DNA from 2 places in the Kitasatospora sp. NPDC048715 genome. Region 1 is predicted to be linked to the other one. Evidence: riboswitches for the same ligand, from Rfam matches in the RefSeq annotation. Region 1 holds a riboswitch; the other holds the start of a gene.
What was found. Region 1 has a riboswitch for thiamine pyrophosphate ahead of ACGFSC_RS01165 (cytosine permease). Riboswitches for the same ligand answer to the same signal wherever they lie in the genome.
Positions count from the first base shown of each region.

Region 2: it holds a riboswitch for thiamine pyrophosphate, as region 1 does, so the genes downstream of both, thiC (phosphomethylpyrimidine synthase ThiC) here and ACGFSC_RS01165 (cytosine permease) in region 1, are expected to answer to the same signal.

Region 1 covers NZ_JBICVH010000001.1:243,587-247,673, reverse strand. Annotated here, with positions in the region: gene ACGFSC_RS01170 (trypsin-like peptidase domain-containing protein) at 1-1,675, opposite strand, end outside; TPP riboswitch at 1,920-2,064, shown strand; gene ACGFSC_RS01165 (cytosine permease) at 2,057-3,475, shown strand; gene ACGFSC_RS01160 (glycerophosphodiester phosphodiesterase family protein) at 3,617-4,087, shown strand, end outside.
Region 2 covers NZ_JBICVH010000021.1:25,093-29,179, reverse strand. Annotated here, with positions in the region: gene thiC (phosphomethylpyrimidine synthase ThiC) at 1-1,426, opposite strand, end outside; TPP riboswitch at 1,421-1,555, opposite strand; gene ACGFSC_RS33710 (DUF5326 family protein) at 1,777-1,977, opposite strand; gene ACGFSC_RS33705 (hypothetical protein) at 2,256-3,527, shown strand; gene tenA (thiaminase II) at 3,610-4,087, opposite strand, start outside.

The sequences.
Region 1 (4,087 bases):
CGGCCTTGTCGGCCGCGCCGCCGGGGGTGACGGCCGGCTGGCCCTGGATGTCCTTGGTCTGGATCTGCGCGCCGTCGCCCTTGTAGTCGTCGTTGCGCAGCACGTCGAGCTTGGCGTAGACCGGCTTGCCGGTCTTGATCAGGGTGTCCGCGACCCACTTGGCCTGGTTGATCGGGATGGCGAAGCCCAGGCCGATGCTGCCGGCCCGGCCGTTGGCGGAGGCGTTGGACTGGATCGCCGAGTTGATGCCGATCACCGCGCCGCCGGAATCGAGCAGCGGGCCGCCGGAGTTGCCGGGGTTGATCGAGGCGTCGGTCTGCAGGGCGTTCATGTACGAGGCCTGCGAGCCGGTGTCGTCGCCGGAGGCCACCGGGCGGTCCTTGGCGCTGATGATGCCGCTGGTGACGGTGGACTCCAGGCCGTACGGCGCACCGATCGCGACGGTGGCGTCACCGACGTTGACCTTGTCGGAGTCGGCCAGCGGCAGCGGGGTCAGCTTGCTCTTCGGCGGGTTGTCGATCTTGACCACGGCGACGTCGTAGCCCTCGGCGTGGCCCAGCACCGAGGCGCTGTAGGAGCTGCCGTCGGCGAACTTGACGGTCAGTTTGCCGCCGTTGAGGGTCGGCGCGACCACGTGGTTGTTGGTGAGGATGTGGCCCTCGGTGTCGAAGACGAAGCCGGTGCCGGTGCCCGACTCGCCGTTGCCCTGCGCCTTGATGGTGACGACGCTGGGCAGCGCCTTCTGCGCGATGGCGGCGATCGAGCCGGGGGCGGGCTCGTTCTTCTGGGTGTCGCTGGCCTGCACGGTGGTGCTGCGGTGGTCGTTCGCGGAGCTGCCGCGGTCGGTGTTGTCGGTGACGGTCACGCCGAGCACGCCGCCGGCGACACCGGCGACCAGCGCGACGGCCGCGATCAGGGCGACCAGGCCGCCGCGCTTCTTGCGCGGGCCGCCGGGGCCGACCGGACCGCCGGGGTGGTCCGCCGGGTAGCCGAACGGGCCCGCCGGGCCGCCGGGGTAGCCCGCGCCGCCGGAGGTGGAGTCGTGGGTGGGGCCCCAGCCGCCGAGCGGCTGACCGGCCCCGAAGGGGTGGTGGCCGTGCGCGGCGGGGACGGCGGGCGCGACCGGGGCGGCGCCGTAGCCCTCGTGCGCGACGGGGGCGGCCGCAGCGGCGCCGTAGCCCTCGTGCGTGCCGGCCGCCGGGACGCCGTGGGTCGGGGTGGCGTACGGGTTGTCGGCCGGCGGCAGCGCCGGGGCGGCGGGGGCCGCGGCCTGGGCGGGCGCGGCGGGCGGGGCCGCCGGAGCCTGCGGGGCGGGCGGCAGGACCGGCGGCGGCGCGTCGATGTAGCCGGTGACCGGGTCGACGGCCGGCTGCTCGGCGGCGGGCGCCGCGGGGGCCGCGGGGGCCTCCGGGGCGGGCACCTTGGTGAAGGCGACGGTGGGCTTGTGCCCGCCCTCGGCCGGGACACCCTCGGCCGCGACGGCGTCGACGGGCGGTGCCGCCTCGACGGGGGCGGCCTCGACGGCGCCCGACTCCGGCTCGGGCACCCGCCGGAAGGCCATGGTCGGCTGGTGCCCGCCCTGAGCGGGGCCTTCGGAAGCGGACTCGGCCGCCCCCGGCCCGGCGGGCTGCTCCCCCTGCGGCCCGGTGGGCCCAACCTCGCGCTCGGTGCTCACGGACGACCTCCATAGCTGGCAGAACCAAGGACCATAGTTTTTCGCACTGTCGATTCGATTGCCGTAAGGACCCCTCTGAAGAACTCATAAGAATCCTTAGCCGACGCAGACGCCGACACCCGACACCGGCACCGACGCCGGCACCGACGGCCGAGGCTCCCCTCCCCCGCCGGGCGTCCCGCGATGCGGACCGCGCACCCTCGGCCTTGGGCGTTCGCCCCCGTGCCGGTTAGCCTGTCGCTCCAAACTGACACGCGGGAGCTTGGACCCACCAGGCTGAGAGTGCGCATGTCGACCGTACGCCACACGAGTGACGGACGGTCGAGGGGGCGCTGACCGCCGGAACCTGTCCGGGTAATGCCGGCGTAGGGAGTATCGGCCATGCCGCCTGCTTCGCCATCCTCTTCTTCGGGCGCGAACGTTCCCGCCCCCGGTGCGGACGCCTCCGCCGCGGGCGCGACCGCCGTCCTGGAGCGCCCCGAGCACGTCGAAGCGCCCCTGGTGCTGGACACCGAGCCGCCGCGCACGCTGCGCTTCCGGGACCACTTCGCGCTCTGGATGAACCTGGGCGTCAGCCTGATCGGCTTCTCCACCGCCGCCACCGTGCTCGGCGCCCCCGGCAGCGAGCTGTCGCTGGCCGCCGCGGTGACCGCGATCACGGTCGGTACGGCGGTCGGCACCGCGATGCTCGGCGTGGCCTCGCTGATCGGGGCCCGCACCGGCGCCCCCGCGATGGCGAACCTGCGCGGGCTGTTCGGCACCCGGCTGTCGTACCTGCCGACGGTGCTGAACATCGTGCAGTGCATCGGCTGGGGCGTGTTCGAGCTGCTGACCATCTCGGCGGGCGCGCAGACCGTCGCGCACACCACCGGCTACCGCTGGCTGTTCGTCCTGCTCGCGGGCGCGCTGACCACGGCGCTGACCATCTGGCCGCTGGGCTCGATCGCGGTGCTGCGCCGCTTCGTGGCCGGGGCGGTCGCGGTGGCCATGGTGTACTTCACCGTCCAGCTGGGCCGCCAGGGCGTGCCGGACCCGGGGGCGGGCAACTGGCACGGCTTCCTGGGCGCCACCGACGCGATGATCGCCGTGTCGGTCTCCTTCGTCCCGCTGGCCGCCGACTACACCCGGCACTCGCGCTCCCCGCGCTCGGCGTTCTGGGGCAGCTTCTCCGGCTACACGATCGCCCAGGTCTGGTGCTACGTGCTCGGCCTGATGGCGCTGCTGCAGTCGGACGGCGATCCGAACCGGATCTTCGACTCCTTCCTCGGGGTCTGGGCCGGCTGGCTGTTCCTGCTGGTGCTGGTGCTGCGCGAGACGGACCAGTCCTTCGCCAACGTGTACTCGACGGCGATGTCGGTGCAGAACCTGCTGCCGAAGGTGGACCGCCGGGTGCTCTCCGGCGCGATCGGCGCGCTGACCACCGTGCTGGCGCTGCGGATCGACGAGTTCACCGACACCTACTACGGCTTCCTCGGTCTGATCGGCTCGGTGTTCGTGCCGCTGCTGGCGGTGCTCGTGGTGGACTACTTCCTCGGTGCCGGGCGGCGCGGCTGGAACCTCTCCGCCGACGCGCCGTCCCGCTGGCCGATGCTGCTGCCGTGGGCCCTGGGCTTCGCGGTCTACCAGTTCATCGCGCCGACCAAGGTGGCCGGCTGGTGGACGGACTTCTGGACCTCGGCCCAGGAGTCGCTGCACTTCACCCCGCAGGAGTGGACCTCCGCCTCGCTGTTCGCCTTCCTGGTGCCCGCCCTGGTCACCTGGGCGCTCACCCCGCTCTCCCGCCGCGCCGACCGGCACTGAGCGGGCCGCCCCGCACCGGGCGAAGCGGGGGCGGCCCGGCCCCGCGGGCCCGGCCGGGACGGCCCCGCGGGAAGGAAGACGGCCCCACAGGTTGGGGCCGTCTTTGTCCGCGCTTCACCTGTGCCGCCTATCGTTGGGCCTGTGACCAGCCCAGACCTGTCCTCGCCGGCGGCGCGCACCGTGCCGTCCGTCCAGGTGATCGCCCACCGCGGTTCCTCCCACGCCCTGCCCGAGCACACCCTCGCGGCCTACCGGCGCGCGCTCGACGAGGGCGCCGACGCGCTGGAGTGCGATGTCCGGGTCACCGCCGACGGCGCGCTGGTCTGCGTGCACGACCGCCGGATCGGCCGGGTCTCCAACGGCCGGGGCACCGTCTCGGCGATGACCCTCGCCGAGCTGGAGGCCTACGACTTCGGCGCCTGGAAGACCGGCCGCCCCAGCGTCGACCCGGAGCTGCGCGGCGTGCTGCGGCTGGAGCGGCTGCTGGAGCTGGTGGTGGAGTGCGGCCGCCCGGTGGACCTGGCGATCGAGACCAAGCACCCGGTGCGTTTCCGCGGCCGGGTGGAGACCGAGCTGCTGCGGACGCTGGAGCGGTTCGGGATCGGCGCGACC
Region 2 (4,087 bases), on a different contig from region 1:
TCTTGACGTCGTCCCGGTTGGGCAGGCCCAGGTGCTCCTTGGGGGTCACGTAGCAGAGCATCGCGGTGCCCCACCAGGCGATCATCGCGGCGCCGATGCCCGAGGTGATGTGGTCGTAGCCGGGGGCGACGTCCGTGGTCAGCGGGCCGAGGGTGTAGAACGGCGCCTCGTCGCAGATCTCCTTCTGGAGATCCATGTTCTCCTTGATCTTGTTCATCGGGACGTGGCCCGGGCCCTCGATCATCACCTGGACGTCGTGCTCGCGGGCGATCCGGCCGAGCTCGCCGAGGGTCTTCAGCTCGGCGAACTGCGCCTCGTCGTTGGCGTCCGCGATCGAGCCCGGGCGCAGGCCGTCGCCGAGCGAGAAGGTGACGTCGTAGGAGGCCAGGATGGAGCAGAGTTCCTCGAAGTTGGTGTAGAGGAAGTTCTCCTGGTGGTGGGCCAGACACCAGGCCGCCATGATCGAGCCGCCGCGCGAGACGATGCCGGTCTTGCGGCGCGCGGTGAGCGGGACGTAGCGCAGCAGCACGCCGGCGTGGACGGTCATGTAGTCGACGCCCTGCTCGCACTGCTCGACGATCGTGTCCCGGTAGACCTCCCAGCTCAGCTCCTCGGCCCTGCCGTCCACCTTCTCCAGGGCCTGGTAGAGCGGCACGGTGCCGATCGGCACCGGGGAGTTGCGCAGGATCCACTCGCGGGTGGTGTGGATGTTGCGGCCGGTGGAGAGGTCCATGACGGTGTCCGCGCCCCAGCGGGTGGCCCAGGTCATCTTCTCCACCTCCTCCTCGATCGAGGAGGTGACGGCGGAGTTGCCGATGTTGGCGTTGATCTTCACCAGGAAGTTGGTGCCGATGACGGCCGGCTCCACCTCCGGGTGGTTCACGTTGACCGGGATGACGGCCCGGCCGCGGGCCACCTCGGCGCGCACGTACTCCGGCGCCAGGCCCTCGCGCAGCGCCACGAACTCCATCTCCGGCGTCACCAAGCCCCGCTTGGCGTAGGCGAGTTGGGTGACGGCGACGCCACCGCGACCGCGCAGCGGGCGACGCGGCCGGCCGGGGAAGACCGCGTCCAGGTTGCGCAGGTTCCCGCCGCGCGGCGAGGTGTGCTTGATCCCGTCGTCCTCGGGGCGCGGCTCGCGGCCGTCGTACTCCTCGACGTCGCCGCGCTGGCGGATCCAGGCGTCCCGCAGGGCGGGCAGGCCGCGCCGCACGTCGGGCTCGAAGGACGGGTCGGTGTACGGGCCGGAGGTGTCGTACAGCGGGACGGACCCGCCGTTGGAGAGCCGCACCTCGCGGTACGGAACGCGCAGGTCGGGACGCGACCCCTCGCGGTAGGACTTGCGCCAGGCCGGGGTCGGGTAGCCGGTGCGCTCGCTGCTGGGGGCGCCCTGGGCAGACTGCGGCTGTGCTTCGAACGTGGTCATCTGACCTCTACTCCCTACGCCGGCATTACCCGGTCAGGTTCCTGCGGTCGACGCAGCCGTCGGTCCGTCCGTCGACGTCCCGGTCAGCGTCCTCTCAGCCCGGTGCTCCGAGCTCCCGCGTCGCAGGCGGTGTTGCCTGCACACGACGCCCAACACCGTAGCGAGCCGATCGCCGCAGGTCCAGAGCGCCCCACGAGCCGGTCACCCCGCCCCGTCGAGCGACCGGTGTCGTCGTCGACCTCTTCGGCTACTACCGCAACCAGTAGCCGATCGGATACCGGAGAACGGCCGAGGCCCGGTCCCCCTCTCGTGGGGGGCCGGGCCTCAGGGCGGCGTTACGGGGTGGTGGGTCAGCTCTTGGCGGCCTTCTTCACCAGGACCACCACGGCGGCGGCGATGCCGACCACCACCAGCAGCTTGATCACGATCGAGAGCAGGGCGCCGACGACGCCGAACACGAAGGCGACGATGTTCCAGGCCAGCACCAGGACCAGCACCGGGATGACGATGTTGCGCACCCAGGAGGGCAGCGACTTCCAGAGCTCAGCCATGTCGGTTCCTCTTCTCCCCTCGGGTCGGCCGCCGTCCGGTGCCGCATCCCGCTTGCTTTCGGTACTTCGATCGTACGGTGGCGCGAGTGCCGGAACGAGGCCCAACGGCCCGGAGAGAACCCCGAGATCACCCCGAGCCCGACCCCCCGGGTGACCCCCGAGAATTCGTCCGGCGGCGTACAACCCCCGGCGTTCCCAAGCGTCCAACCAGTGCCGGAAGAACGCCCGTCCGGTGCCATCGACCAGGGGGGAACCTGATCATGCGGGCCAGAACAGCCGTGTCCACAGCCGCTCTCGCGGCGCTCAACCTGACCGTGGCGGCGCTCGCCGCGGTCCCGGCGGCCGCGGCACCGGCGGCCGTGACCGCTGCCGCCGACGTGACCGCACCGGCCGGGTTCGTCGGGATGTCCCCGACCCGGATCCTGGACACCCGCTCCTACGACCAGACCCCGTCGCACGACCACTTCGGACCGCTCAAGGAAGGCGAGTACTACAGCACCCCGGTGTCGCAGCGCTGCGGCAGCCACCCGCCGATGTACTGCGGCTCCGCCGTGCCGACCGACGCCACGGCCGTGGTGGTCAACCTCACCGTGACCGACCCGACCGCCGACGGCTTCGTCACGCTCGCCGCCAAGGCCGGCCCGGCCGGCACCAAGCCCGCCACCTCCAGCATCAACTTCAAGGCCGGCCAGACCATCTCCAACCTGGTCACGATCGCGGTCGGTCCGGTCGGCCGGGGCGCCCCGTGGATCAACGTCTACAACAACGCGGGCACCGCCCATGTCGTGCTCGACGTGGTCGGGTACTACCGGACCGCGGCGCCCGACAAGTACGGCCCGCTGACCCCGACCCGGATCGCCGACAGCCGCAGCGACGGCACCGGGCGGCTCGGCGGCGACGCGGTGCGCAGCTACCAGGTCGCCCGCCCCGAGCTGGGGACCGCGGACGCCACCTCGGTGGTCCTCAACGTCACCACCACGGACGGCTCCTGGGACAGCTTCCTGACCGCGTACCCGAGCGGGACGCAGCGGCCCGCCTACGGCTCGAACGTCAACTTCCCGGTGGGATCGACGGTCGCGAACCAGGTCGTGGTGCCGGTCGGCGCGGACGGGCGGATCGACGTCTACAACCGCGCCGGCTGGGTGCACGTGATCGTCGACGTCGTCGGCTACTACGGGCCGTCCGGAAGGGGCCTGTTCAGCGCGCTCACGACGCCGGTCCGCAACCTCGACACCCGGATCACCGGCGGCAAGCTCCAGCAGGGGGCGACCACGGCCGTCCAGGCCGTGCCCGCGGACGGCTCCGTCCCGAACGTGCTGGGTGTCGAGGCCAACGTCACGATCACCGACGTGACCGACTCCGGCCACCTCACGGTGTTCCCGGGCGGGGGCCAGCCGCCGAACACCTCCACCGTGAACGTCGAACCCGGGCAGACCGTCGCCAACTCGGTGACCACCGGGGTCACCGGCGGGGGCACCTACTCGGTCTTCAACCACGGCGGCCCGGTGAACGTCGTCGCCGACCTGACCGGCTACTTCGTCACCGGCTGACCCGGCACCGCCCGCCCGTCGTCCGCCCGTCGTACAGGTGCCGTGCGGACGGCGGACGACCGGCGGACGCACCCGCGCGGCTTCAGACCGGCCAGCGCTCTCCGCGCCAGGCCGCGTCCCAGAACATCCACTCGTAGCGCGAGGTGGTCACGAAGTGCTCGACCACCTTGCGGCGCTCGGCCGCGGACAGCTCCTCACCGAGCCGGTCGGTGAGCGCCAGCACCCGCCGGACCACCGACTGGAAGGCCTCGTCGCCGTAGGTGGCGATCCACTTGCTGTACAGCGGGTCGGGCGAGCCCTGGGCGAGCAGCGCCTCGCCGACCCGGGCGTAGATCCAGTAGCAGGGCAGCACCGCGCCGACCGCCTCGGCGAAGGAGCCGCCGTAGACGGTGGCCAGCAGGTAGCTGGTGTAGGCCCGGGTGGTGGGCAGCACGGGCTCGGCGGCGGCCTCCTCGGCGCTGCCGCCGAAGGCGGTCAGGAACTCGGCGTGCATGCCCTGCTCGGCGGCGAGCGCGCCGACCGCGTCGTCGGCGAAGGCCCGAACGTCCTGCTCGCCGGGC